4 regions of the Candidatus Thiodiazotropha sp. LNASS1 genome follow, and region 1 is predicted to be linked to each of the others. Evidence: predicted binding sites of a transcription regulator. Region 1 holds the regulator's gene; each other region holds the start of a gene.
What was found. Region 1 encodes FliA, which starts transcription of late flagellar genes. Its sites were predicted from a motif close to GCTAAAGTTNNNNNNNNNNCNGCCGATA; they were not measured.
Positions count from the first base shown of each region.

Region 2: the regulator FliA is predicted to act here: its motif matches at 4,215-4,242, upstream of AB8516_RS10910 (putative motility protein).
Region 3: the regulator FliA is predicted to act here: its motif matches at 3,132-3,159, upstream of AB8516_RS12010 (methyl-accepting chemotaxis protein).
Region 4: the regulator FliA is predicted to act here: its motif matches at 4,250-4,277, upstream of AB8516_RS09185 (methyl-accepting chemotaxis protein).

Region 1 covers NZ_OZ156465.1:62,093-69,503, forward strand. The annotation lists gene flhF (flagellar biosynthesis protein FlhF) at 1-1,162, shown strand, start outside; gene AB8516_RS00310 (MinD/ParA family protein) at 1,197-2,030, shown strand; gene AB8516_RS00315 (RNA polymerase sigma factor FliA) at 2,033-2,779, shown strand; gene cheY (chemotaxis response regulator CheY) at 2,835-3,218, shown strand; gene AB8516_RS00325 (protein phosphatase CheZ) at 3,244-3,978, shown strand; gene AB8516_RS00330 (chemotaxis protein CheA) at 4,050-6,356, shown strand; gene AB8516_RS00335 (chemotaxis response regulator protein-glutamate methylesterase) at 6,483-7,411, shown strand, end outside.
Region 2 covers NZ_OZ156465.1:2,462,380-2,469,790, reverse strand. The annotation lists gene dctP (TRAP transporter substrate-binding protein DctP) at 190-1,335, shown strand; gene AB8516_RS10920 (TRAP transporter small permease subunit) at 1,448-2,584, shown strand; gene AB8516_RS10915 (TRAP transporter large permease subunit) at 2,589-3,953, shown strand; gene AB8516_RS10910 (putative motility protein) at 3,974-4,177, opposite strand; gene AB8516_RS10905 (AI-2E family transporter) at 4,302-5,417, opposite strand; gene AB8516_RS10900 (EAL domain-containing protein) at 5,855-7,411, shown strand, end outside.
Region 3 covers NZ_OZ156465.1:2,748,406-2,755,816, forward strand. The annotation lists gene argS (arginine--tRNA ligase) at 1-670, shown strand, start outside; gene AB8516_RS12005 (SPOR domain-containing protein) at 675-1,259, shown strand; gene AB8516_RS12010 (methyl-accepting chemotaxis protein) at 1,313-2,938, opposite strand; gene AB8516_RS12015 (FeoC-like transcriptional regulator) at 3,317-3,553, opposite strand; gene feoB (Fe(2+) transporter permease subunit FeoB) at 3,561-5,918, opposite strand; gene AB8516_RS12025 (ferrous iron transport protein A) at 5,927-6,199, opposite strand; gene AB8516_RS12030 (class I SAM-dependent methyltransferase) at 6,292-7,020, opposite strand; gene AB8516_RS12035 (chloride channel protein) at 7,261-7,411, shown strand, end outside.
Region 4 covers NZ_OZ156465.1:2,099,688-2,107,098, reverse strand. The annotation lists gene AB8516_RS09220 (ferritin-like domain-containing protein) at 1-376, shown strand, start outside; gene AB8516_RS09215 (hypothetical protein) at 361-1,083, shown strand; gene AB8516_RS09210 (UDP-2,3-diacylglucosamine diphosphatase) at 1,102-1,827, opposite strand; gene AB8516_RS09205 (peptidylprolyl isomerase) at 1,824-2,312, opposite strand; gene AB8516_RS09200 (peptidylprolyl isomerase) at 2,351-2,878, opposite strand; gene AB8516_RS09195 (cytochrome c) at 3,096-3,476, opposite strand; gene AB8516_RS09190 (c-type cytochrome) at 3,651-3,968, opposite strand; gene AB8516_RS09185 (methyl-accepting chemotaxis protein) at 4,325-5,932, shown strand; gene hybE ([NiFe]-hydrogenase assembly chaperone HybE) at 5,967-6,554, opposite strand; gene AB8516_RS09175 (HypC/HybG/HupF family hydrogenase formation chaperone) at 6,583-6,855, opposite strand; gene AB8516_RS09170 (HyaD/HybD family hydrogenase maturation endopeptidase) at 7,018-7,411, opposite strand, start outside.

The sequences.
Region 1 (7,411 bases):
GGCTGCGGCGGATTATGACGAATCCGCATTCAATGCTACCCAGCCAACCGCCATCGAACCCGCATCCCAATCACTGTCTGAAGACAGCACGACCCTGTCTGCTGCGGCCAGGACAGCCTATGCAACCAGCAGCGATGTCGAACAATCTGTAAAACCCAAGCAGGATTATCAAGACACCAAATCAAGTCAGAGACAGGAGCAGCCCCGGGTCGAATGGAGTCAGGATCCGGTATTGAGAGAGATGCGTCGGGAGATGCAGGCATTGCGACGGATGATGGAGAACGAACTCTCTGAGTTGACTTGGCGCGACCTTGGGCATCGTCGACCCCAGACACAGGATTTAATCCGCCGACTGATGGCATTGGGACTGGATACGGGTCACTGTAAGGAACTGGCATATCGTGTGGAAGATGCCGAAACACCCGAACAGGCATGGCGTCAGGCCTTGACCCAGCTCGGTGCAGAAATACCGGTTATAAAAAAGGACCTGCTCGATGAAGGCGGCACCCTTGCGCTGGTGGGACCAACCGGCGTCGGAAAGACCACCACCATTGCCAAGTTGGCTGCCAGATTCTGCCTGCGTCACGGCAATCGCCATCTTGCCCTGATTTCGGCCGACAGTTACCGGATCGGTGCTCAGGAGCAGCTACAAAACTATGGCCGAATCCTCGATGTGCCGGTTCGCAGCGTCACCTCACCGGAAGAGCTCAACAATGCCCTGCATGCCTTCGCGGAAAAACGTTTGGTTTTGATAGATACCGCCGGTATGGGACAGAGAGACCTCAAGCTGACAGAACGCCTGGCGCTGCTGCACAAGGGTAATCATCCCGTTAAATCTTTGTTGACCCTCTCCGCAACCACCCAACGCTCGGCCCTGAGTCACGCAATCCAAGCGTTCAATATCGTAAAACCTATTGGTGTCATCCTGACCAAGATGGATGAGGCCGCCTCGCTCGGGGGTGTGTTGTCCGCCGCTCTCGATGCAAAACTGCCGCTGGCCTTCGTGACTGACGGTCAGCGGGTGCCGGAGGATATTCAAAACGCCCATGCAGACAGGTTGATGAAACAGGCAGTGGAGCTGTCCGAGCTGATGGGCAGCAGTCCGGATGAGGAGTATCTGGCGATGGCTTTCGGGGGAATGAATGACTATGCACATGTCTGAACAGATCGAAGATCAGGCGACAGGGTTACGCAGGATGATCAACCCGGAACCAGTGAGAGTGATTGCGGTCACCGGTGGTAAAGGGGGGGTTGGAAAAACCAGTATATCAGCCAATCTGGGCGTTGCCTTCGCCGAACTCGGCCGTCGGGTAATGCTGCTCGATGCCGATCTGGGACTGGCAAACCTGGATGTGATCCTCGGTTTGCATGCGGAGCGAAATCTCTCCCATGTCATGCAGGGTGAATGCTCTCTGGAAGATGTCATGGTGACCGGGCCCAAAGGCATGAGGGTCGTGCCAGGCGCTTCCGGAATCCAGCATATGGCTGAAATGACACCCGCCGAGAATGCCGGATTGATCCATGCCTTCAGCGAAGTGGCCAATGATGTGGACGTTTTGTTGATCGACACGGCTGCCGGTATTTCCGATCTGGTGATCAGTTTCAGTCGTGCGGCACAGGAACAGATTGTTGTGGTATGTGATGAGCCTGCATCCATCACGGACGCTTATGCGATTATCAAGTTACTGAACCGGGAACACGGAATCAGTCGTTTCCGTATCCTGGCGAATATGGTGAAGAGCGTGCAGGAGGGGCGGGACCTTTACAATAAAATGTGCCGGGTAACCGATCAATACCTGGACGTTATGCTGAACTATATGGGCAGCATCCCATATGACGAACAACTGCGGAAGGCTGTAAGAAGTCAAAAACCCGTAGTCGAGGCCTATCCGCGCTCACGAGTATCACAGGCATTCAAGAATTTGGCCAAAAAGGCCGATAACTGGCCTGTACCCTCGGGTGTCAGCGGTGATTTGCAGTTTTTCGTCGAGCGATTGATCCAATTTTCTAGCCAATACGGGGAGATATGACGGTGAGCGGTTTAGCGACATACACCGCCATGCAGCAACAACAGAACTTTGATGATCTGGTGGATCAACATGCCGGACTGGTGAAAAGGATTGCCTATCACTTGATGAATCGGCTGCCACCGAATGTTCAGGCGGATGATCTGATTCAGGCGGGGATGCTGGGTCTGCTCGAGGCGAGTAGAAACTATGATCCCACGCAGGGCGCCAGTTTTGAGACCTATGCGGGTATCCGCATTCGCGGCGCAATGCTGGACGAGATCCGGCGCAGTGACTGGACGCCACGTTCTGTTCATCGCAAGGCACGCATGGTTGCAGAGGCGATGAGGGAAATCGAGAACAATGAAGGCCGAGACGCACGTGATGTGGAAGTGGCCGAGGCCTTGGGCATGAGCCTGGAGGACTATCACCAGATTCTGCGGGATTCGACAGGATGCCGCATATTCAGTCTGGATGAGTTGACTGCAGTGAGTGATGGCTTTCCTGTTGCACGGGAAGGGCCAGCAGATACTCCGTTTGACGGTTTACAGAAAGATGCCTTCAAGAAGGCATTGGCGGAAGCAATTGCCGGTTTGCCTGATCGCGAACGGCTGGTTATTGCCATGTATTACGATGATGAGATGAATCTTCGTGAGATAGGGCATGTACTGGGTGTCAGTGAGTCCAGGGTTTGCCAAATACACAGTCAGGCCACGCTGCGTTTGCGGTCGCGTTTGACAGATTGGCTCTCATTGGTACATGACGAAGAGTAATGGTTGGCCTGTGATCTGCTGATTGGTTATCAGCGGTAACAGGATGGAGGTAGCATTGGACAAGAATATGAAGATCCTCATTGTGGACGATTTTTCCACCATGCGGCGAATTATCAAGAATCTATTGCGCGATCTTGGGTTTAACAACACCCAGGAAGCGGATGATGGTCTTACCGCGCTACCTATGTTACAGAGCGGGAATTTCGATTTTCTCGTTTCAGACTGGAATATGCCGGGGATGACCGGTATCGATCTGCTGAAAGCCGTAAGGGCCGATGACAAGTTGGCCGCATTGCCGGTATTGATGGTGACGGCGGAGTCGAAACGAGAGCAGATCATAGAAGCGGCGCAGGCAGGTGTGAATGGCTATGTCGTCAAACCATTCACCGCCACGACCTTGGAAGAGAAGATCAATAAGATCTTCGAACGCGTGGGTTAAGTTGAGACTGGGCCGGGAGTAGAAAATGGGACAACCAGATAACCAACAACGATTAGAGATTGCAAAGTCCCTCGTTATCAGCCTGGAAGCCGGTGATGATGCGGAATCCGAGCGTTTGATTTCAAGTCTGACGCCGGCAGAGAAAAATGATGACCTGTTTCAAGAGGTGGGTCGTCTCACACGTGAACTGCATGATGCCATAAACGGCTTCCTGCTCGATGCCCGTATCTCTGACATGACGAATGTGGAGATACCCGATGCCAAGGAGCGGCTCACCTATGTCATTACCATGACCGAGCAATCCGCAAATCGCACCTTGACAGCGGTTGAACAGAGTATCCCGCTGATTGAGAAGATCGAACAACAGTCTGCAGAACTCGCAGAGCAGTGGGACAAACTGCGTTCCCGACTGCTCAATAAAGATGATTTCAAAGAGCTTAGTGGCGCACTTTCGAGTTTTTTACAAACCACCGGGACGGATGCCGGTGAGCTGCATAAGAACCTTTCGGAAGTGCTGTTGGCTCAGGATTTTCAGGATCTCACTGGTCAAATCATTCGCAAGGTCATCACCCTGGTCCATGATGTTGAAGAGAAACTTGTCATGCTGGTGCGTATTACCGGTAGCAAGCTGGACGATCCTGATCAGAAAAAAGATGTTAAAGAAGAGCTTGCAGGACCGGCTATTCCAGGGCTGGATCAGGGAGACCAAGTGACAAGTCAGGACGATGTGGACGATCTGCTCTCCAGCCTGGGATTTTAGTTATACAGGTAAGGACCGATATAGATTTCAACAACATTCGGTAAAGTTCGGTGATCTACCGGGAGCATTAGATGAGCATCGATGTCAACGACGAAATCCTTCAGGATTTTCTGGTCGAGGCTGGAGAGATACTTGAGCTGCTTAGTGAGCAGTTAGTGGATCTAGAGCAGCAACCTGATGATTTCGATCTGCTGAATGCCGTTTTTAGAGGCTTTCACACCATTAAGGGTGGTGCCGGGTTTCTATCAATAGATCCCTTGGTGGAGGTTTGCCACCGGGCTGAGGATGTCTTCAATATACTGCGCCAGGGGCAACGCAGTGTGGGTCCGGATTTAATGGACTCCGTGCTCGAAGTGCTTGATATTGTCAATGCCATGTTCGAGCAGGTGCGCGAAGGCGTCATGCCGGAACACGCGGACCGGGATCTGATCGAGCGACTCAACCGTTATGCCGTGCCGGAAGGCGAAAAGGAAGAGGTTGAGGAGGAAGAGGTTGCGGAGTCAGTTGAAACAGTCACTCAGGACGAGCAAGCACCTGTAACCGATACAGAGGTGTCGACGCAACCCGAACCACCTGCGGTGAAAGAGCAATCCTCGTCCAATGAGATCAGTGATAACGATTTCGAAACACTGCTGGATGCCATCCAGGAACCCGCCCCAGCCGGCAAAGACGACAATATCACAGAGGATGAGTTTGAAGATCTGCTGGATGAATTGCACGGCAAGGGCAAATTCACCGGCAAGCCACCGGCACAAACCAAGGCAGAAAAATCTGCGGCATCCGACGACATCTCAGAGGATGAGTTCGAGGCCCTGCTCGATGAGATACATGGTGAGGGCAAATTCAGCCCTGATAAGCTGAGCAAGGAGGAAGCGACCGCCAAGGATACGGTTAAACCGAAAGTAGCGGATAAACCTCCTGCTGGCGACGACGAAATCTCCGAAGATGAATTTGAGGATCTACTGGACCAGATCCACGGTTCGGGGAAATTTGATCCGAACAAGATTAAGCCGGATGACGCGGCCAAGGATAAAAAAGCTAAAAAAGCGGGACAGCCGGCGCAAAAGGCATCCCCTAAGAGCACGGCCAAACCAGCGAAAAAGCCGGCGGCTAAGGCAAAAACCAAACCAGCCAAAAAAGCTGCCGCAGAAGCGAAACCGAAAGCAGCGCCCAAGCAACCCAAGGCTGCCGCCAGCAAGCCTGCAGCCGAAACCTCTGTCCGTGTGGATACCCAAAGGCTCGACGATATCATGAATATGGTGGGTGAGCTGGTGCTGGTGCGTAACCGACTGGCGACACTGAAGGCCACCATGAACGATGAGGATGTGGCCAACGCGGTGGGTAATCTGGATGTGGTGACTTCCGATCTGCAATTGGCAGTCATGAAGACACGGATGCAGCCGATTAAAAAGGTCTTCGGGCGATTTCCCCGGGTGGTGCGTGATCTGGCGCGGAGTCTGAAAAAGGAGATCGATCTCGAAATGGTGGGTGAGGACACCGATCTTGATAAAAATCTTGTCGAGGCCTTGGCCGATCCCCTGGTCCATCTGGTACGCAATTCGGTAGATCATGGCATCGAGCTGCCGGATGAACGTGAGGAGAAGGGCAAGCCGAGGCGGGGCAGGGTGGTACTGTCCGCTGCCCAGGAAGGTGATCACATTCTGCTTTCCATCGCCGATGACGGTAAAGGCATGGATCCGGAAGTGCTGCGCAAAAAGGCTGTAGAGAAAGGCATGATGGATAGCGAGGCGGCCGCCCGTCTTGACGACAAGGAGTGTTTCAATCTTATTTTTGCACCTGGATTTTCCACAAAAACCGAAATCTCCGACGTCTCGGGGCGTGGTGTCGGCATGGATGTGGTGAAGACCCGGATTGCCCAGATGAACGGTTCGGTTGAGATCGATTCCGAATGGGGCCAGGGCAGCATCATTATAATCAAACTGCCCCTGACGCTGGCAATACTGCCCACTTTGATGGTGGTCTTGGGACAGCAACCCTTCGCACTGCCCCTGGCCAGTGTGGTTGAAATATTCAATCTCAATCTGAAACGCACCAATGTGGTGGATGGCCAGCTGACTATCATGGTTCGCGAGCGCGCTCTGCCACTCTTCTATCTGCGTAACTGGCTGATTCCGGACAAACCGATCAGTGATGAAGACAGGTCAAAAGGACATGTTGTGATCGTCAATGTAGGAAATATCCAGGTCGGTCTGGTAGTCGACCACCTGATCGGTCAGGAAGAGGTTGTGATCAAACCACTCGGCGCACTTCTGCAGGGCCTGGACGGTATGGCCGGCGCCACAATCACCGGTGACGGTAAAATAGCCCTGATCGTGGATGTGCCCGGTTTGATGCGCAAGTATGCCAAGAAGTATTAGGGCCGATTGGAATAGTGATAACAGGCCCGAATACATCCAGGCCGTTTCAGTTGAGCTTAAAGGGAACGAGCAAGATGGCCGGCAGCCCTGCTCACATACAAAGCGAAAAGAGTGAAAAATCGGATAATGGGCGCCAAACTGAAAGTACTGATTGTTGATGATTCAGCTTTCTTTCGAAACCGGATCACTGCGGCATTGTCGCAGGCGGATGATATCGAGATCGTCGGTATTGCAGCAGATGGCAAGGAAGCCATTGAGCGTGCCCGGCGACTAAAGCCCGATGTGATAACCATGGATGTGGAGATGCCCGTAGTTGATGGTATCTCTGCAGTACGCAAAATCATGGCGGAGACGCCAACGCGAATCCTGATGTTCTCCGCCCTGACAAAGGAGGGTGCCAAGGAGACATTGGACGCTTTGGATGCGGGGGCAATGGATTTTCTGCCCAAGGATATGAGCAATCTCGGCAGTGGTGTGGAAGAGGCCAACAAACAGCTGCTGGAGCGTGTCAGGGCAGTAGGTCAATCACGACTGAGCAGTGTGCGAAGCGTCCTCGGCGGCCACTCTCATGCCAGTCGCACGTCCAAATTGGCACCTTCTTCGATTACCGCCGGGCGGAAACCCGAGCTTCTGGCAATCGGCGCATCCACGGGTGGACCGGTGGCATTGCGCCAGGTATTAAGCGCATTACCGCGCAACTATCCATTGCCGATTGTCGTGGCGGTACATATGCCTGGCAGCTTCACCGGTGCTTACGCGGAACGATTGAATACCGTGTGTTCAATCAAAGTCAAAGAGGCAACCGATCGAGACATGCTGATTGCAGGTCAATGTCTGGTCGCCCCGGGTGGGAAGCAACTGAAGGTGGAGCGTGGGCCCTCACAATACCAGGTGCGGATTACCGATCCGCTGCCCAACCAGATTTACCATCCCAGCGTGGATTTGATGCTCTCTTCGGTCGCCGAAAGCTACCGTGAGCGGGCCTTGGGCGTGATCCTGACCGGGATGGGGGCGGATGGTTTGCAGGGCGCCAAAAAGTTGAAACAGGCGGGTTC
Region 2 (7,411 bases), 2.4 Mb from region 1:
CATGGCCGGATTCGTGATTGCCGGCAATTCCGGTGACGCGAGGATATCGGGATCGCAGCTAACTAGTCGATAACAGTTGTGGCTGCTAGTCTGGAGTTGATGATAAGGACACAGATAACCAATGCATATAGATTCGAGCGGCCATAGGCCAATCGGGAGTTGCAGCGAATAACAATCGAGGAGGGTTACATGACTCAAATGAAACAAGGTCGGGAGTTTAGAGCACCTGAAAACACAGCTGACATGCAGCGTCGTCAATTTCTAAAGCGCTCGGCTGCCGCTGGCGCACTGACTATCAGCGGCGCACCTTTTATTGGCAACGCAGTCGCCGCCGAGACCACCACCTGGAAGATCCAGACCTCCTGGCCCGGTGGTATCGGCCTGGAAATATTCAAGGACTGGTGTAACGGAATTGTGGAGAAAACCGGAGGCGAGCTGGCGTTCAAGCCTTTCGGTGCGAAGGATGTAGTGGGGGAGTTCCAACTGTTCGATGCGGTGAAGAACGGGGTTCTCGATGCCATGAATCCCTTCACGCTCTATTGGGCCGGGCGCATGCCCTTGGCGGTTTTTCTCTCTTCCTATCCCTTGGGTTTGCGTAACCCTCATGAATGGGACACCTTCTACTACGGTCTTGGTGGTCTGGAACTGGCTCGGGAAGCCTTCGGCAAGGTGGGACTCCATTTTGTCGGACCGATTCATCACGGTCCCAACATCATCCACTCCAAGGTGCCGATCCGATCGATAGACGATTTTCGCGGCCGTAAGATGCGCCTGCCTGGCGGTATGGTGGCGGAGGTATTCCAGGCGGCCGGTGCTAAGACCACGTTGTTGCCTGGGTCTGAGATCTTTCCCGCATTGGAGAAGGGAACCATCGATGTGGCGGACTATGTCGGGCCGGCAATCAACCATGCCCTGGGTTTCCATCAGGTGACCAAGTACATTTCCATGGGGCCGCCGGGATTCATGTCCATCTATCAACCGGTGGATCTGATGGATCTCACCGTCTCCAAGAAGTCTTGGGATAAGCTGTCAGCGAACATGAAGCAGTTCGTGGAGATGGAGGTGCACACCTACTCCGATCTGCATCATGCGGCGATTCAGGCGGCCGATCAGAAGGCGTGGAAGAAATTCGAGGAAGCCGGTACTGAGGTCACCCGTCTCTCCGAGGATGATGTGGAGGCCTTCACGATGCTCTCTGTGCCGCTTTGGTACAAATGGGCTAACAAAGACGCCCACGCAGCCAAGGCCTTCAAGATTCAGCTGGAGTACATGATGTCAGGTTCCCTGGGATACGTGGATAAGGAGATGATCAAAGGGCATAGCCTGAAGGCCTGATCCAGTGATAGGCTGACGGGGCCTGCATACGGGCAGGCCCCGGACTACCCGATAATCCATCGAAGAATAACTGCTGCGCCATGCGTAGGGTGCCGCCGGGAGATCCAATCCCATGCCTGAGATCAGTTTTGTACTGCCCCACTGGCTCTACTGGAGTGGCCTGATCCTGTTTCCCCTGTTTGCCATGGTGTTGTTCCGCAAAGCCGCACACCAGGAATCTGGCCAACCCCTTTCCCTCTCTCTCGGCTACTTTCTGCTCGTCGTCGGTGGTTTTTTCGGCGTGCACAGGCTCTACCTGAAGAGCTATTGGGCACTGGCATTCATAGCGCTCTTCACTTCTTTGCTGGTAGTGAATGTAGAGGTACGGAGTGTACGGGACGATCTCTCAGCTGCACAGAACGGGATCAAATTGGCCGAGTTTAAAGTGCAGCGTGCGGAAAAAGCGGTCAACAAGGGACGTCGTAATGCAGAACAGCGTCTCAGCGATGCCAGCCAGAGGTTGATCAGCGCCAGGGCGTCACTTGAAGATGCGCAACAGGGGAGTGAGCGCTGGAACCACATCGCGCAGGCTCTGGGAGCCGGCATGCTTCTGCTGCTGCTTATAGATCTGCTGGTGATGCCAAAACTGATCCAAAGGCGTAACCAGGCAGAGAAGTTACAACCGGGTGACGGATTTCACTGCCCCAGTGTCGAAGCGGAACACCAGGACAGCCTTGAGCCCTTTCTCATCAATCGGGTGATCTCCCGCATTAACGGCCTGGCCGGGGAGTTTGTCGCTTACTGGTCGGTAATTGCGGTATTCGTCTACTACTACGAGGTGATTGCCCGCTATGTCTTCAATTCACCCACCAATTGGGCCCACGAAAGTATGTTTCTCATGTTCGGCATGCAGTATCTCATCGCCGGTGGTTTTGTCCTACGCGAAGGGGCGCATGTGCGGGTGGATGTGATATACAACAAACTCTCCAACCGTACCAAGGCAGTGGTGGATCTCTTTACCTCTATCTTCTTCTTTATCTTTATGGTCACCCTGTTGGTAACCGGATGGACCTTCTTTTACGACTCCTATGAAGTGAATGAGGTCTCCATCTCCGAGTGGGGTATCCAGTACTGGCCGATCAAACTGGCACTCTCTCTGGGGGCGCTGCTGTTGTTGATACAGGGCGTCGCCCAGTTGCTGAAAGATATTTCGGTGGTGATCAAACCCGGCGCAGCGACACTGGATGCCGAAGTGAGGCCGGAAGGCTAATACCATGGGACTGGAAATCGATATCGTCTGGTTGACCGTCCTTATGTTCGGCTCGCTGCTGGTCCTGTTGATGGCCGGATTACCCCTGGCCTTCGTCACCGGTGGCCTGGCCTGTGTCTTCCTGTTCCTGTTCGGCGATGCCGCCATGCTGAATATATTGCCGTCACGCATCTTTCCCCTGATGACCAACTACCAGCTGTCGGCGATCCCGCTGTTTATATTCATGGCCTCGATGCTGGAACGGGCCGGGATCATCGAAGAGCTCTACGATATGGTCTACAAGATCCTCGGCGGGCTGCGCGGTGGCCTGGCCATCTCCACCATCATCGCCTCAACCCTGTTGGCCGCCATGTGCGGTGTCATCGGCGCCACTGAAGTCACCATGGGCATGATCGCCCTGCCGGCCATGATTCGCCGCCACTACCATCCGACCATCGCTTGCGGTTCCATTCTGGCTGGAGGCACCCTGGGGATTTTGATCCCGCCGTCGATCCTGGCCATCCTGTTTGCCGTGATTGCACAGCAGTCCGTGGGTGAGCTCTTTATCGGCGCGGTCATACCCGGTCTGATCCTCTCCGGTCTCTACATCATCTATGTGGCTGCAGCCACCACGATAAAGCCAACCTGGGGACCTCCTTTACCGAAAGAGGAGCGGGTGAGCACGCGGGAAAAGATTCATCTGCTGGCCAATATGTTCGCCCCCTTGGCTCTGGTGGCATTGGTCCTGGGAATTATCTTTGCCGGGATCGCCACACCGGTTGAGGCAGCGGGAGTCGGCACCTTCGGTGCTCTGGTGGTGGCCGCCATGCATCGACGTCTCACCATCGACAATATTCGATCCGCCGCCATCACAACCCTGAGGGTCACCGGTATGGTGCTCTGGATCATATTCGGAGCCACATTGTTTGTCGGCTTCTATGTGGTGAATGGTGGTCAGGAATTCGTCAATGAGTCCATCGCCGGCACCGGCCTGGGTCCCTATGGTGTGCTGATTCTGATGATGGTGATCCTGGTGATCCTGGGTATGTTTCTGGATTGGGTCGGGATTCTGCTACTGGCGGTGCCAATCTTCATCCCTTTGATGAAGACCATGAGTTTCGACGGGGTCTTCGGTCTGCCGGGCGTCAGTCCCGAAGATCTGCCCCTATGGTTTGGTGTGGTCTATATGGTCAATATGCAGATGTCGTTTATCAGTCCGCCTTTCGGTTACGCCCTCTTCTATCTCAAGAGCGTCGCACCCCCCGAGGTGACAATGGGTCAGATCTATCGCTCATCGCTTCCATTTCTGTTCCTGCAGGCTGTCGGGCTGGCGATCTGTATTATCTTTCCGGAAGTCGTTCTATGGCTGCCGAGGCAAGTATATGGTTGATGATTTTCGGAAAAACCGATTCAGACCATAATATCGATATTGCCGCCAATGGAACCGCTGGCGTTTGCTTTCGGTGCGCTCTGCTCTATAGATGCGATGAGCTGCGCTGCGGTCTGTTTTTCCATCTCCATCTCTTTCTTTTGCACTGCCACACTGGTTTCAGTTTTGGTCGCGATATTCGCAAGCATGCTGGCAGATGGGGAGCCGGCTCCGGAAACTTCCATAATATTACCTCTGGGTCACGCAGGATCTTCATACCTATAGCGGCAGGTTAAGCTGAAACTCTATGCCTGATGAGGAACAGGCTTCTCGAATTCAGCACGATTTATATTATTTCGGAATGACGATTTAACAATTCTCCCGATCGAGTGTGTCGCCGTGGATCTGTTCGTAGACATCGAAAATAGCGATGGCCATGGCGGCGATGACCGGACCGAACAACATGCCTATGATGCCGAACTGGATCAGGCCGGCCAGTGTCGACAAAACAGTCAGCAACGTATGATCCAGCGCACCGAGATTACCGCCGTCAGGCAGGCCTTTGGAGATCTTCTGAATCATCACCGGTCGCAGGACATTATCGATCACAAACCCCATTATCACCATGCCCCAAACGACTACCAGGATCGCCTGCCAGACCTCTCCCAGAAGATAGAGGTAGACAGCCACCGGTATCCAAATCAAAGCGGATCCCACCACCGGGATAAAGGAAGTCACCGCAATGCCAATGCCGAGAAACAGTGCCGGCAATCCAAGGAAACTCATCAGGATGCCGAAACTCACGCCCTGTAACAGAGCCACGATCACAACACTGATGGTCAACACGGTTGCCAGGCTGCTGAAACGCACCATCAACAACTCATCGTAGCGATTCGGCAGCGGTGAAAGCACTTTGATTTGACGTGCAATATCATCACCGTCCCGGTAGAAGAAAAACAGAGCGAATACCGATAGAAATACGAAGGTGAGAAAGCCGGCTGTATTGCTGAATATGCTCCGCAACAGAAACACTACCGTGTTTTTCGCAACCGTTATCAGCTTCGTGAGATTTGCATCCAGTTGTGCAATGAGTGCGCTCTGATCACCCAAATCGAACGGAAGTTTCTTGGCTGTTTCGGTATAGATCTTTTTCAGACTCTCTGAATCCTGTGCATCCACCCAGCCCTGTACCGATCCGTATAGCTCGCCGGTGCGCAAAGAAATCTCTACCAGCAGGTAAGTGATGGGTGCAATCACGGTGAAAAAAATCAGAATGCTCATTGCGGTGGCTGCGGTCGTATCGCTGAGTTTCCATCGATGTTGAAGTTTCAGAAACAGCTGATAGGTGGCGGTGGCTACAATGAGGGAAAAGAATAACGCCGCTAGAAATGGCAGAAACAGCCAGATCAGCCCAACGATCGCAAGAATTATCAGAGTAATGAGAAAACCGTCTTGGTAAGGAGGAGTATTGGATTGATTGCTCATTTCTGTAACACGACGCCAAATGGTTGCTGCTGAAAATACCTCTACTTTAACCTACAAATCGGGATGTTTGCCAAGGTTGAACTGTAGAAGGAGCGTGAGCATGCCTTGCTAAAACAACTTTGTCACCCGGCGTTGTATAGATCGCAGATTTATTACCTGTGATGCCGGAAACCGATCTTGACTATGCTGAGCAATCGCAATGATCAGGTTTCTGATTAAGATCCTATGACAAGAATTATCTTCCTATTAACGGTATTGGCGACACTCTGTTTACCCTGTGCATTGAAGATCTACCTTCGAGTAATGATCCTGTTTCTCAGTACAAATGGGTGTAGGGCGAGGCTGCGCTAAAGAAATAGTGGCATTTTCCGATATCAGTACAATTGATATGGATTTTTGGTTTATTTGTATCTAGCTGTTATTTAAGGAAAATAGGTTTGCCAAGAGTATTGCTGGTCGAACTTTCCGCCACGATTCGGCACATTGAAAAAAATCTCCTGATCAAAGCGGGTTATGAGGTTGAGGCCGATCTCGACTTCAATTCTGCGCTTAGGCGCTTTGTACCGGGCTCTTATGATGGAGGAACCTTCGAAGCGGTAGTATTGGGATGGCCCGGTGATGCCGTTGACGGAGCAGACGAACTGTGTACGTTGCTGGAGAAAAACACCTATTCATCCCTGCCACTGCTTACACTTGCCCATGAATCGGATGCCGATCTCATCAGGAGGGTGGAGAGAAGAGACAATTCCGCATTTCTACTCTGGGAGGATTATCAGAAGAGCACGGACCTCATCGCAAAGCTGCTTATCGATGCGCATCAGCGAAAACGCACAGAGGCAACCGCGAATTCAATAGTTCAGCCAATTCGAGTACTGTTTGTGGATGACTCACGCACAGTGCGTGTGAAGTATCAGCGGTTGCTGATGGCCAATGGCTATGAGGCCGAGACAGCCGCCACAGTAGGGGAGGGTTACGAGAAGGCACTGGATTCCCGGTTCGATATCGCAATCATTGACTACTTTATGCCGGACGCAACAGGTGATGTACTCTGTCAGCGACTGCGTGACAACGCAACGACTACCGGAATCACAACAGCGATCATAACCGGTACCTATCTTGATAAGGCAATCAAACAATCACTCGAAGCGGGTGCGGTTGAGTGCATGTTTAAAAACGAAAGCGATGATCTGTTTCTGACCCGCATAGATGCCATGAGCAGGCATATCCGGGCCCATAAATCGATCGAAAAAGAGCGCGAACGCCTTGGTGGTATCCTCAGATCGGTTGGCGAGGGGGTTTACGGGGTGAATTCCGAAGGTTATATCTCGTTCGTCAATCCGGCTTGCAGGCGAATTCTGGGATATGCGCCTGATGAGCGATTGATCGGCAAGTCGGCACTTGAGCTTTTTCATTACACCGATGAAGATGGCAATCCGATCGATGAATCGAAATGTTTTTTACAACATACATATGCAGATGGTACACCTCTCAACGCGCGGGAAACCCTGTTTTGGCATAAATCAGGCAATTCGATACCGGTGGAGTGCACGGTTTATCCCCTGACCATCAAGGGTAAACGCGAAGGCTCAGTAGTCGCATTTCGCGATATCTCTGAAAGAAAGCTGCTTGAAGAAGAACTGCGTTGGCAAGCGAGTCACGATGCGCTGACCAAACTATACAATCGTCGCTATTTCGAAGAACAGTTAACCCAAGAGGCTGGTCGCCTCAAGCGCAGTAAAGAGACCAGTGCTCTGCTATACATAGATCTCGACCGTTTTAAATATATCAATGATACCGCGGGCCATGCAGCGGGTGATCGATTACTGGTGGAGATCGCACAACAGATAAAACAGCGCCTTAGAAATACCGATTTGCTAGCCCGTCTGGGTGGTGATGAATTTGCCGTCATATTACGTAATGTATGCAAGGAAAGTGTTAACCAGGTCGCCGATGACTATCGTGAGATGCTTGATAGCTATATGTTCATCTATAAC
Region 3 (7,411 bases), 2.7 Mb from region 1:
CGATGTCTGGGGCGCAGACCACCACGGCTATGTACCGCGGGTCAAGGCGGCCCTGCAGGCACTGGGCGACGACCCCTCCAAACTCGATGTCCTGCTGGTGCAGTTTGCGATTCTCTATCGCAGTGGTGAGAAGGTGCAGATGTCCACCCGCTCCGGCCAGTTCGTCACCTTGCGGGAGCTGCGCAAGGAAGTCGGCGCCGATGCCGCCCGGTTCTTCTATGTGATGCGTAAATGCGAACAGCACATGGATTTCGATCTTGATCTGGCGAAGTCCCAATCGAATGATAATCCGGTCTACTATGTGCAGTATGCCCACGCCCGGATCTGCAGCGTGTTTCAACAGGCCGCAGAACAGTCAATCTCCGTCGAGGATGATCCAACAGCAATCGATTATGCCCTGTTGAGCGAATCCCATGAGCAGGCGTTGATCACCAGCCTGGCCAGGTATCCGGAAATCGTGGAGGCGGCCGCACTGCATGAGGAACCCCACCAGCTGACCCACTACCTGCGTGATCTGGCCAACGATTTCCATACCTATTACAACGCCCATAAATTCCTGATCCCGGACACCGCACTGCGGAATGCCAGGCTGCAGCTCATCCTGGCTACCCGGCAGGTTGTGCGCAACGGCTTGAATCTGCTTGGTGTTTCAGCACCCGAGAAGATGTGACGGCATGGCTGACTATAAGCATCGCGCCCATAAAAAAAAGAAGCAACGCCAGCATAGCGGCAGCTGCCTGTTCCATATGTTCGGCGGTATCGTCATTGGCGCCTTTCTAATGGGTCTCGCCTGGTTGAAACTGGGACCCGGCCTCTCTTCAAACGGCGTGCCCGGCGTTCCCTCCCCACGGCCCGAGGCCGCAAAACAGGAGCCCCGCAACGCTCCCAAACCCACATTCGAGTTCTACACAATTCTGCCGGAAATGGAGGTTGTCATACCCGATGAGGAGATCGTGACACCGGATGACGACACCCCAGCCAAACCTCCCAGTGACAGATCCGCCGCTCCGGATCAAGAGCAATATAGCTATGTCCTGCAGATGGGGTCATTCAGAAAACACCAGGATGCGGACCGTCTCAAGGCGAAGCTCGCGCTGATCGGTATCGAGGCGGAGATCCAGAAGGTGAGCATCAACAATCGCGATACCTACCATCGTGTCCGCAGCGGGCCCTATCACTCTCAGGCCCGTTTAAATGCAGATCGGCATCTCGCCAAGGAGAACAGCATCAACAGCCTGGTCATCAAACTAAAAAAATAGTGCCCAGCTCAGTCCATGAGGAGATCCGGCCATGAGGATGGAGTTAGCCATTTTTATCCATTGACCTTGAACCTCGTTATCAATTCATTCAATTGACACATTGATTGCTGAATAGATGATGTGCAATCGACCGCTTCACTTGCCGCCTGTGTCGTCGAATCGGCAACCGTGGCGATGTTGGCGATACTTCGGTTTATCTCTTCCGCCACACTGCTTTGCTGTTGTGCGGCGGTTGCTATCTGAACATTCATGTCATTGATGCTGGATACCGAATCCACAATCTTATCCAATGCCTGACCGGCCACGCTACTTTGGTCAACACTATTTTGCGCAATTTCCCTGCTCGAGGTCATGGCATTGACTGCGTTACTGGTACCTCCCTGCAGACGTTCAATGATCTGGCGTATTTCTTCGGTAGACTGTTGTGTCCGCTTTGCCAGGGTTCTCACTTCATCGGCAACTACGGCAAAACCGCGACCTTGTTCCCCTGCGCGGGCTGCTTCGATGGCAGCGTTCAACGCAAGCAAGTTTGTCTGTTCCGCAATACCTGTGATCACTTCAAGCACCTGACCGACTTCCTGACTGTCCTGTTCAAGTTTTTTCATGACATCAGAAGTCTCTTCCAGCTGATTTGCCATGTTTTCAATACTTGTAATTGTTTCGGCGACAATCATCCGTCCTGAGCCAGCCTCTGTATCCGCATTTCGGGCGGCATCAGCTGCTTTGGTGGCGTTCCTGGCCACTTCCTGTACGGTGGATGCCATCTGACCCATCGCTGTGGAGGCCTGCTCTAATTCGCTATGCTGCAGTCGAACCCCTTCATTGGTACTTTGCAGTGTCTGTGCCACCTTCTCTGTACCGAGTTGAACATGTTTGGATGTGTCTTCCACACTATTTACAATCTCTCCAACGTGAGAGAGCATTGTATTGTAGGCGGTAAACGTTTCACCTATCTCATTATCGGTGTAGGTGACTTGTAACGGATTTGAAAAGTCTCCTTTCGCAACAGCCGTCAATCGCTCTTTCAATTGCTCAATATCTTTCATCAGGACTGCCGTACCGAATATACGCCCAAACCAGACTAAAAGTACGATTCCGCCAGCCATAATGAGCGTAATTATCTGTTGCTTCCGTACCGCATCATTGGCTGCAGCGGCCATCATATTGACGCCTTTGTGCATCTCTTTCAGGACCACTGGAGATTGCATGCTGATGGCTCTCAGGCCCTCAGCAGAAGGGTTTTCAAGATAGGCGTCGATCGATTTCCTATAGGTTTTCCATAGCCCCTCGACTTTATTCAGCTGACCACGGACTACAGGATCGTCAACTGCCTTAATACCGGCATTTTGATCGCCGTTAAGTAGATTCTGATGTGAGCTTTCGAAAAGCGTTATGGTGTTATTCACCGTATCACGAGACTCGATGGATTGCGCCGCAAGCAATGCCTCTTTCGCCACCCTCTGACTTAACATACGTTGTCTTCCAGCCACATTGATTGCTGTCGCATCAGAGCCAAGACTGGTGAAAAGAGAGACTACGGTCATCGCCGCGAAGACGAAAATCAAGATATATGATACGAAGTATTGCTTGTCTAGAGACTTAAGACCGAATACTCGCAGAATTGATTGAATTATAGTGGCTATCCAGACGTTCATTAGAACCTCCACACCACATTCCATGTCAGCGAAAATATTGAAGTAAAAATAGTCCTGAGGAACCTCTGAATCGTTCGGATGTTCCAACGGCACAAGGATGCACCGCCATTTTTATCGCCCTAAGCGATTGAAAATGTTGGAAACAGCAAAAATGCATTTACAGTTTCCGTGCTCCGATAATGCCAGGGATGGCATTAATCAGGACTCCCTTATTGAATAGCGGCTAATTCAGGCAAAACATGAAAGACTTTAACACAGTGTCTGACAATGACATTAGCTGCGTCCTGCGTCATTGAATAGGCATATTGATTGTTGCACGATCAATGAGGTTGCAAAATTGATAACGATGGGGCTGAGGATTTTGATTGACAAACGGCCGTCCATGACTCGTTCAGCGCCTGCTTACGATTGATTCTGTTGGTTAAGCCAAACATAGAGTTCCATCTCAGCGGGATCGCAACGATTACAACTGGTTCCGCAGGCGGCTTCGACTTTACGCTGCTCGACGCGCCCTTTGCGCATCCATTGCTGCAGCATCCCCCGCACCGCCTCGGGTTCCGCGTCCACATGCAACGCGATCTCAGCCAGGGTTGCCTGACCGCGTCTTGAAAGGTAGTCCCTGATCGTACTGAGCATCATCGCAGGATCAAACCCCCGCCTCGGAGATGAGCTGTTGCGTTCGCTGCGACCAGTACCTCAAAGCGCCGATAATCACAGCCAACAACGCCAGCAGGCCGATAATCCAGACCAATGCGCTTTGCGGATGCTGGGTATAGGTCGCCAGTTGATAGAAGAGGCTTGCACTGATGAAGGCGACTCCGGTCGACCAGGCCACTACAAATGCTGCCCAGCGCGGCCCCGCCTCACGGCGAATGGCGCCAATGGTGGCCACACAGGGTGAATAGAGCAGTATAAACAGCAGGTAGGCAAAGGCCCCGGCCTGGCCGTCGAAGCGTGCGGCCATGGCACCAAATACCCCAACATTGATCTCCTGCGCCTCGGCTGCCGCCTCCGCACTGCTGATATCGCCCACATCCATGGCGAGAGGGTCGGTGAGCAGGTCCTTCACTCCGATGAGATTTTCCGGCACTGTCTCTACAGCAGCGGAGACTGCACGCCAGAAATCAAAAGGCAGATCAACTTGCGCCACACCCGCTTCCTCGTTGGCGAGATGAGTATAGAGAGCATCAAGGGTACCGACCACCGTCTCCTTGGCCAGAATACCGGTGAATACGCCCACAGTGGCGGGCCAGTTTTCCTGATGTATGCCCATCGGCGCCAACAGGGGTGTGACTGCTTTACTGATGCTGCTGAGTACGGAGTGTTCGGTATCCTCATTACCGAAACTGCCATCGGTGCCAATCGAATTCAGGGTGTTGATCACCAGCACCATCAATACGATCACTTTCCCCGCCTCTTTGATAAAGAGCTTGACCCTGTCCCAGGTCCGTAACATGACACCTCTTACCGTCGGCATGTGATAGTGGGGCAGCTCCATCATGAAACCGGCGCTCTCACCGGATAGCAGGGTCTTTTTCATGATCATTCCGGTGAGAATCGCCACCGCTATGCCGATGAGATAGAGGCTGAAGACCAGGTTCTGTCCATTCGCCGGAAAGAAGGCCGCGGCAAACAGCACGTAGACCGGCAGCCTGGCGCCACAGGACATAAACGGATTCATAAGGATGGCAAGCTTACGCTCTCTCTCACTCTCCAGGGTACGGGTCGCCATTACCGCCGGCACATTGCAGCCGAAACCGACAATCATCGGCACGAATGCCTTACCCGGCAGCCCGATGGAACGCATGAAACGATCCATGACAAAGGCGGCCCTGGCCATATAGCCGGAGTCTTCCACCACGGAGAGAAAAAGATAGAGCGCGGTGATGATCGGTATAAAGGTGGCCACCACCTGAATGCCACCCCCGGCACCGTCGGCCAGCAGCACGATCATCCAGTCCGGGACACCCAGCGACGCCATCAGATGACCGAAACCGTCGACGAAGATGGCGCCCGCCACACCGTCGAAGAGGTCGATGAACGCGCCGCCGATATTGATCGCAAACATGAACATCAGGTACATCACGGCCAGAAAGACCGGTATCCCGAAGAGTCGGCTCAATACCACCTTGTCGATGCGGTCACTGATCGTCTTTTCTACCCGTCCATGCTGTTGGGTCACATTCTGGGAAATGGCATGGGCGTGACCGTAGCGGGTATCGGCGATATGGATATCCGGGTCCTCGTCGACACGGTCCTCGATCACCTCTTGCCAGTGGTGGACCTGGCTCAGTAAACCCTCATCGGCGAAATCCAAAGCGAAGCGATCACCCTCCAGCATCTTTAACAACAGCCAGCGACGCTCGGAATGGCGATGCTGTTCAGACTGTTGCAGGGCAGGCTCCATCGCCATGATCGCCTGCTCCACCACTTCATCCTGGGCAAGGGCAAATCCCCCGCTCACCTCACCGGCGGCCAGATCCTGAATCGAGGCCTTCAGCTTGGTGATGCCCTCACCACTGACCGCCACTATGGGTACCACAGGGCATCCAAGGTCCTGACTAAGCCGTTGAGTATCGATAACCAGGCCACGCTTGCGGGCGACATCCATCATATTCAGGGCCACCAGCAGGGGCACCCCCATCTCGAGCATCTGAATTGAGAAATAGAGGTTTCGCTCCAGATTGGAGGCATCGACGATATTGACGATGAGATCGGCATCTCCGGAGAGTAGATAGTCCCGGGTCACCTTCTCATCGAGGGATGTGGCATCCAGTGAATAGATCCCGGGAAGGTCGACCACACTGACCTCGGTGCTGTCGATGGTGAAACGTCCCTCCTTTCTGTCCACCGTCACGCCCGGCCAGTTCCCGGTACGTTGGCGAATCCCAGTCAGGCTGTTGAAAAGGGCCGTCTTGCCGCAATTGGGGTTGCCCGCCAGGGCGATGGTCAGCAGACGCTGAGAGGGGACAGACTCAGAAGAGCTCTCTTCATGACAGGCCACGGCTGCTCCTAGGGCCTGTCTTCAGGCTGTTCGAGAGGCAGCATCAACAACTTTTCGGCAACCCCCGCGCCGAGAGCCACCCTGGCGCCCTGATTAGCCACCACCACACCGGCACCACGACGTTGTATCAACTCGATTTCAGAGCCCATTCTCAATCCTAAACTGAGCAGTCTGTGGACCAGATGTCTGCCTCCCATGATGCGTTTGATCTTGGCTCGACGCCCGATCGGCAGCCTGGCCAGGGAGATCAATTCCTCTGAAATGGTGCTGTCGGGGACCACAAACTATCCAATAATACTCTTTAAATGTTAATGATTCTCATTAAAGCAGGGATTGGCCCCGCTTGCAATCGGCAAATCACAGTATATCCCAATTATCTAATATTCCGCCTACGCAAGAGATCGATTCGGTGCGGTTTAAGAAACTCGGCACCCCGCGGTCCCATATGTTCCATAAATGCCGTTTTTATCTGCCGGTAGCGTGGCTTGTCTATCTTCAGCTGGGTGTGAGTGATGTTAAGAAAACGTGACTCAAAACTTTCCCAGGAATCATACAGGCCAGGTACATTCAGGAAATACTGGCCAAGCAACTCCATATCATCCCTCTCGGAAAGAGACTGAATCGTCTTGAAGGCGAGCTCTCTGACATGCTTCTCATCATGGATCAGGCTCATCAGGGCATTGAACTCACCCTGATAGACAGGCTCCGAAAAATAGGCGATGCCGCCAGGTTTGAGCACCCTGGCCACCTCGCTCATCGCTTGCGGCATGACCGACCCGGGCACGTGGTGGAGTGATTTCAGCATCAGCACCACATCCACACTCTGATCGGGTTCACCGATCGATTGCGCCCCTTCCAAGCGAAAGCTGATATTGCCCGCTGTATTGCCCAGATTTTTTTCATGCTGAACAGAATCGACCTCGGTCGCGATGAAATGGCAGTCAGGATGGGCCTGGGCCAGTCGGCGTGTAATCCGGGCACTGCCGCAGCCCAGTTCCAGAACCCTGCAATCGTTGAGCGGCAACAGCCGTTCCATCAGCTCCATTTCCGTGCCCCTAAGATAGGCTTCCTGATTATCCAGAACCATTCGATTTGCTGACATACCGCTACTGCTCCAGTATATTAACTGTGGACGATAAACGCCCATCCTTAGACAACCAAAAGCTGAGAAGACACCCGGGGCCGGTTAACACCAATTCAATTGGCCCTAAGTCTCATCACACGCAGCAATGACGGGAACAGTGAATGAGACCGGTCTGCGTGGAGATGCGAAATCGGGAGATTGAGGAAAACGACCTTCAGGTGACATCAGCATAACACCGGACGGTTGAGGATGGACAGCTTGAGTCCACCTGAACAAACCATCAAAACGACAGGTATCCCGATTGTGCCCCTTGCAGGGATTGTTAACTGGTTAGACCGACTGCGTCTGCAACTCTCGCGTCACGATGCGTTGCTGATTCTATCCGTTTTGGGATTGATCTGCGGCTTTG
Region 4 (7,411 bases), 2.0 Mb from region 1:
CTTGTGGGAGATGGCGCGGAGAACGGCTCACGATCCATTGATCAGAATGGCCCTGGTGCCGCGCATGCTGGAGGCCAGGGGTCTGGACGTGACACCCGGGATCATGCGCCGTTTCGAAGCCATCGGTGATCATGAAACAGCGGCGGTGCTGCAGATCATTCTGCGCGAGGAGGTGGGGCATGTTCAGTTCGGCAGCCGATGGTTTCACTATCTTTGTGAGCAACGGGGGCTGGAACCTGAACAGACCTATTTCGACCTGCTGGAAAATTTCCTCAACGGCGAAATCAGATGCCCACTGCATCATGAAGCGAGACGGGAGGCCGGTTTCAGCAATCAGGAGTTGCAACGTCTGGAGGCATTATGCGCAGGTGGTTGATTACACTATTCCTGGTCTGGCTGGTACTGATGTCAGCGCTGTTACAAGGTAAGGGGACGTCAGCGGATGAGATTCAAGTCGGGCTTCTGCTCTATGCCGCCCGTGAGGCAAACGGCGATATAGTGACGAACCGGTTGCTGATCACGCCGAAGATGTTGCGTATCGAACAGGAAAAAGGAGTTGACGGATACATACTCTATGACCGGGAAGCGGACGTAATCTACAGCGTTACCCCGGAAGAGCAGTCGATTCTGGTGATTCAACCGCAATCCGGCAGTGTGCAGACTCCTCATGAGATGAGATTGAAAATCGAACAGCTAGTCGACTTTGACGGGCCGGAGATCGGTGACAGCAAACCGCAACACTGGCAGTTGATTGTGAATAGTGAAATCTGCCGTAATGTAGTCCTCGCGCCGGGCCTGATGACAGAGGCTTTGACGGTCTATCAGGATTATCTGACTCTCCTGGCAAACCAGCACTACTTGAGCCTGAATGCCATTCCAGCCGAGTATCGCGACCCCTGTGAAGATGCAATCCATGTCTTCGCACCGACCCTGTTTTTGCAGAAGGGACTTCCCGTCCGTGTATGGGATCGAATGGGCAATCAGCAACGCCTGTTGAATTTCTCCAATCAGCATAGGGTTGATTCCAGCCTGTTTCGTTTGCCTGCGGAGTATAAACGGCAGCCGATGGCGGGCATCGAATGACGGGGACATAAAACTGCGCTAGCTGTATGTCTCTCTGCGGAATCCTTGAGGGGTCACGCAAACCAGTTCGCCATGATCATGATGCCACTCTGCCAGAACATGTCGGTAATGGCGTTTGTCCTTCAATTCAATGACATGGTCAGCGGGTCTATGGGTATGGCCATGTATCAAATGATCAGCCTGATATTCAACGAAGTAGGATGCCACTGTGTCCTGGTTGACATCCATGATCGATTCCGGTTTCAGTGACTTGGCCTCCCCGCTTTGGGCCCGGTAGGTCTTCGCCAGGTCCAACCGTTGTTGAATCGATTGGGAGAGGAAACGGTTGATAAAGTCAGGGTTACGAACTTCCCGGCGAAACTTCATATAGGCCTGATCGTCGGTGCACAACAGATCGCCGTGCATCAACAGCGTCGGCTTGCCATTCAGCTCCACCAGGGTTGGGTCCTGCATGAGTACGGCCCCTGTCTCCCGGCAAAAACTGTCACCAATGAGAAAATCCCGATTGCCATGCATCAACCACAACCGGGTTCCGGCTTGACTCAGTTGATGCATGGCCCGCTTGATCTCGGCTATCGGTGGCGCCTCATGGTCGTCTCCGATCCATGCATCAAAAAGGTCGCCGAGGATATAGAGATGGTCGGCCCTGGGCGCTCTTTCCGAGAGGAAGCGGATGAATAACTGCACCGTATCCAACCGTTCGGCGGATAGGTGCAGATCCGAGATAAACAGCTGTTGGGTCACTCAGTGATTTCAGCCTTCTCGATGACAATATCCTCTACCGGCACATCCTGGTGTCCGGCCTGGGTAGCCGTGGCGACCCCTTTGATCTGATTCACCACGTCCATGCCGCTGCTTACCTTGCCGAAAACACAATAGCCCCAGCCATCCTGACCGGGGTGATCGAGGAATTTATTATTGGCCACATTGATGAAGAACTGTGCGGTAGCCGAATGGGGCTCCATGGTACGTGCCATGGCTATGGTGCCGATCTCGTTGGAGAGGCCGTTTTTGGCCTCGTTTTCAATCGGCTCGCCGGTCTGCTTCTGGATCATGCCGGGAATGAATCCACCACCCTGGATCATGAAGTTGTCGATTACACGGTGGAAAATCGTACCGTCGAAAAAGCCATCCTGCACATATTGTTTGAAATTCTCACAGGTTTTCGGTGCATTCTCTTCGTCCAATTCAATGACGATGGGACCGAGATTTGTAGTTAATGTGATCATGAAATGTCCTGTTTGCAGTAACTTGGGTGAGAAATGATTTACTCGAGAATAGTAACCTGCTCGATGATAATGGGTGTTTTGGGCACGTCTCGCATGCCACCCGTGACGCCGGTGGTTTGTTGGGCAATGCCGTCCACTACCTCCATCCCCTTGGTGACTTCACCGAACACGGCATAACCCCATCCATCGTGTCCGGGATAATCGAGGAAGTCGTTGTCTTTGTGGTTGATAAAGAACTGGGCGGTTGCTGAGTGCGGCGCGGAAGTTCTGGCCATGGCGATCGTGCCGCGTCTGTTTTTCAAACCGTTTTTGGCTTCATTTTCAACGGGGTCGCGGGTCTGCTTTTTTTGCATGGTTTCGGTGAAACCGCCGCCCTGGATCATGAAGCCCTTGATGACGCGGTGGAAGATTGTGCCGTCATAGAAACCATCCTTTGCATACTGTACGAAATTCTCGATGGTCTTTGGTGCCTTCTCCTTATTGAGTGACAGTTCAATCTCGCCCATTGATGTCTTCATCGATACCTGTACATTGTCAGCCCATGCGTTGACGGATAACAAGGTCATAAACAGTAGCCAGGGTAGTGGAGTATACGGTGATTGTTTCATGGAATCCTCATGGTAAGTGCTCTCCGGTCGGTGCATCATAACGGTTCGATGACAGCTTAAAAAGGGGGTGAGCAGGGGAGTGTTTGCATGACCGGGCAGGGTTTCGCCGCAGCAAATAAAAAAGCCATGCGGCTTGGCATGGCTTTTTACGTGTCGAACAATGGGTTATAAGAGATCAGTTGTTACCTGCCCCTTGGGTAATCCAGTTTTCCACAGTGGCGATCTCCACCTCACTAAGCGCCTCCTTGCCGTGGGGCATGCGGATCGATGGATCGACCTTCCCTGCGATAAGGCGATAAAATGAGCTTGAGAGTGGGTCACCGGCTACCACCACGGGTCCATATTTTGTTCCCTTCATCAGGCTTTCATAACTATCGGTGATAAAACCGCTGGCTTCAGCACCTGCTCCCCCGGGTAGATGACACTCGGTACAATACTTTTCAACCAATGGTTTGACCTCTGACTTGAAACTCACCGGGGCCGGTCCGGCGCTGCAACCCATCAACAGGGAGGTGCAGAGTGTTGATGAAAGTAAGAGTGTCGTGCTTCTAGACATTGATCTGCTCCTTAATGAGAAATTTATAGGATCAACTGTTTACAGACACAGTGATCCACTTCTGTATATCCAACCTAAATAATATCTTGGACACTGCTCTTCCAGTATCAGGAAGACAATTTTCAACTGCATACTACCATGTGCAAGATGAGTGAATCCGTGTAAACACCTCGCCTACTTCATTCCCATCACCCAATTGAGTACACCTTTTATATCATCCAGACTCGCCTGGCTGGGCGGCATGGCGGTAGTACCCCAAATCAGAGCTTCACCAGGGGTGCTTCCAGCCTTTACCTTTGCCGCAAGCCGGTCGACGGCACCAGCTTCGCCGCCATATTTTGCGGCCACATCCTTGAAGGCGGGGCCTACTAGCTTGGCATCGGCCTTGTGGCAGCCCATACACCCTGAGCGCATGGCCAGGGTTTGATCAGCTGCTGCGGCATGGGTGAAGAGTGTTGCCACTATCATTGAAGCAATAGCGATTTTGCGCATCAGAAAACTCCAAAACTGTTTTACCGGTCTCACCGGGATACGATTCTCCGGCAGATGACCCTACTTAATCCACATACACTGTGTCGGGAGACTTCCCGGATTCTTTAGCAATGTATATGACGGCATGGTTTAAAACCCACAACTGCGGTATGCCGTGTCACAAAGGGATGTGAGTAGTTTTCTGATTTACTTTGATTTTCATGTGCCTGTGAGAGTTTTTGATAGAAATACGCCTTAAAATAGGTGCCGCGCCGCCATATATCCGTAGCCTTTTTAAAAATACTCAAGAGTTTCTGGGAATTGCCGAGAAATAGAGACATGTAGACAGTTTATTTTATCTGATAATAGGTTTGACCATGAGTAAGTACATCTCGGTTCAGTGGAAAATTCTCACTCCGATGGCCCTGATCTTCATTCTCATTATGTCGGTTGTCACCGTCTATTCTGCGCAACAGCAAAAGGATCGATTGCTAAGGTTGACGGAGAATCAGATTTTCGACGTATTGAACGGTTATCTCGACAGTATGAATGCCATGATGTTTACCGGGACCATGGGTAACAGGGAGATGTTGAAGCAGAAAATCGAGAAGCGGGACGGAGTACTCGAAGTGCGTATGTTGCGCGGAGAGGCCGTAAACAAAACATTCGGCGATGGATTCGACCATGAAAAACCCTTGGATGACCTGGACAGACGGGCCTTGAATGGTGAACAGATCATCCAGGTGGAAGAGGTCAAGGGTGATCGCATTGTTACCATCATTGAGCCTTTTGCCGCGGTAGCGGACCGCAATGGCACCAACTGCCTTACCTGCCATGCCTTACCGGAAGGGACAGTCCTGGGTGCTGGCAGGTTGACCTTCTCTCTGGCTGAAAGGGACAAGGCGATCGAGAATGAGCTGTTGTTCAGCGCCGCTATCAACTTTATGGTTTTACTGGCTGGTCTGGTCATCATAAACACGATTATGCGTAAGGTGGTGATCAAACCACTTTATGGATTGAAAAAGACCGTGGAAAAGATCGGTGCGGATTCCGATCTGCGTCCACGCGTATCCCTTGGAGCCAATGATGAGTTTCACCAGGTTGGCACGGCCGTCAATACCATGTTGGACAGGTTTCAACCCACAATCACCGACCTTGCTCAGACAATGGATGGTCTGGCGAACTCTGCCGAGCAGCTGGCTCATGTCACCAAAACGACCCGTGATGGGGTCGATGAGCAGGAAAAAGAGACGAGTCAGTTGACCGTGGCCATTGGTGAGCTCACCCTCGCCGCGGAAGAGGTGGCGAAGAATGCAGCCGGCGCCGAGCAGGCGGCGGTTGATGCGAGATCCAACGCGGGAGACGGCAGTGATGTGGTCGCCCAGGTATCCGATTCCATCAAGCGACTGGCGAATCGGGTGGATGATGCCGCGGTAGTTGTACGTCAGCTTGCTGAGGGTACGCAAAGCATCGGCCAGGTCTCCGAGTCAATCACAGCCATAGCGGAACAGACCAATCTTCTCGCCCTGAATGCGGCTATCGAGGCGGCACGGGCCGGTGAACAGGGTCGCGGATTTGCGGTGGTTGCCGATGAGGTGCGAAACCTGGCTCAGCGCACTCAAGAGGCGACCCATGAGATTCAGGATATCATTGAGCAGTTGGTATCTGCCTCCAACCAGGCGGTTAAGGTGATGGACGGGAGCAAGAAGGAGGCTGATCAAAGTGTCACCGATTCCGACCGGGCCGGTGAGGCCTTGGCGCAGATCGCAAGCGCGGTGGAGTCGATCAGTGATATGAATTCGGTCATCGCCACTGCCGCCGCGGAGCAGACCTCCGTGGCCAGTGAGATCAACAAGAACATCATCGCCATCAACGAAGTATCCCACCAGACAGCCGAGGGGACCTGCCGTACACTCAAGGAGAGTGAAGAGGTGGCGCGGATCTCCGCCCAGCTGGATAAGATGGTCGATCAGTTCAAGGTTTGATGGGTAGTATCGGGACCGCCCGGCGAAAGCCGGGTTAGGTCTCCCGATGCGTGATACCGCGCAGTAGCTCTCGACGGGAAATCGCCGACTCCCGACTCTCTTCAGCTGTCTCCGAAACCTGTTCAGCGATGGCATAACCGTCTACGTCGATCTCGACCTCCTCTTCTCCACGTAGAATTCGCCCAAGCAGCTCCTCGTCATAGGGATCTTCATCAGGCTCTTCGACCTCGACCATCAAAGTTTGCATGAAACTTCTGGCGGCTGCCTCTGCATGCTGCTGATTGACGAACTCGTGCATCGGTGAATAGAGCGAGTGGGTCTGGCAGCGACCTATACCGTCAATCTCATTGACCATGAATTTATACTGATTGGCAGGGAGGCGGTGGGGCTGTTTGTGGCCCAGTTCCATCTCGCTCCAATCCTCGTTTTCGGCTGGAAACATAATCAAATTCATCATCCAGGGGGTGATGACGATGCCGATGCTGCGGTCCTGATAGTGCTGAAAACCAACCGTCGCGACTTGCAGCATGGGATTGAGCAGGGGAATGCCCTGCATCTGCTCCTCCTGAATACGGGTAAAGGTCTCTTCAATCAGGCAGGTCAGCTGTTGTAGATCATGCATGGTGTTCACCCCGATGAATCGTCGGCTGTCAGGATTCTGCCAGTCCGGGAAAATAGTGGTCGACGTCGATCTCGGCGTCATCAGTCATGATGGCGCTGAGTCCGTCCAGTGCCTTGTCGATGTTGCGTGCATCCTCTTCATCGATAACCTCTCGCGCGGAGCCGAGAAAGGTCAGCAGCCAGGTGCCGGCCGGCTGCGGACCGGTCAACATCATGTTGATCTGCTCCTCGCCGTTACGGGTGCGGCAGCGGGCGATAAAATCGCCTGCCTCGATCACCTGTGCCGGGATGCCTACGCACATAAAAGTTTCCTCTTTAACTTGAATAAGTCCGCAAATGAACGCTAATTAACGCAAATATTTAGAGTGTGGGCTGGGGTTCTGCCCTCCCATTTACCTTGTAACAAACCGCACTCTGCATATGAAACATTTGCGTTTATTCGCGTTCATTTGCGGACCAAAAACTTAGCTGATTAGACCCGCCGAAGCCTCGAACTCAGCCTCACGTTTCCAGTGCCCGCTGCGCGCCTGGGATCGGGATTCGAGCTCGATGCCCAGCGAGGCCAGCTCGTCCACAAGCATCTGCACCATGGCCTCCAGGCCTGCTGTTGCCTCCGGAGTCAACCCGAGCCGGTTCTCCAGGGAATGCGGCACCATACCGATGATGGTGACCTGCTGCGGCGTTTCGCCCTTGAGGGAAAGCAGGGCCAGCAGATCGGAGACACCGAGCTGATGGTTGGAAAGCTTGGTCTGAAAAAAGGCGGGAATCTCATCGTTGGCTATGCGTACCAGGCTGCCATAGGGTGCCCCGGTATTCACTGCATCGGCGATGATCAGGTTGTCCGCCCGACGCATCGGT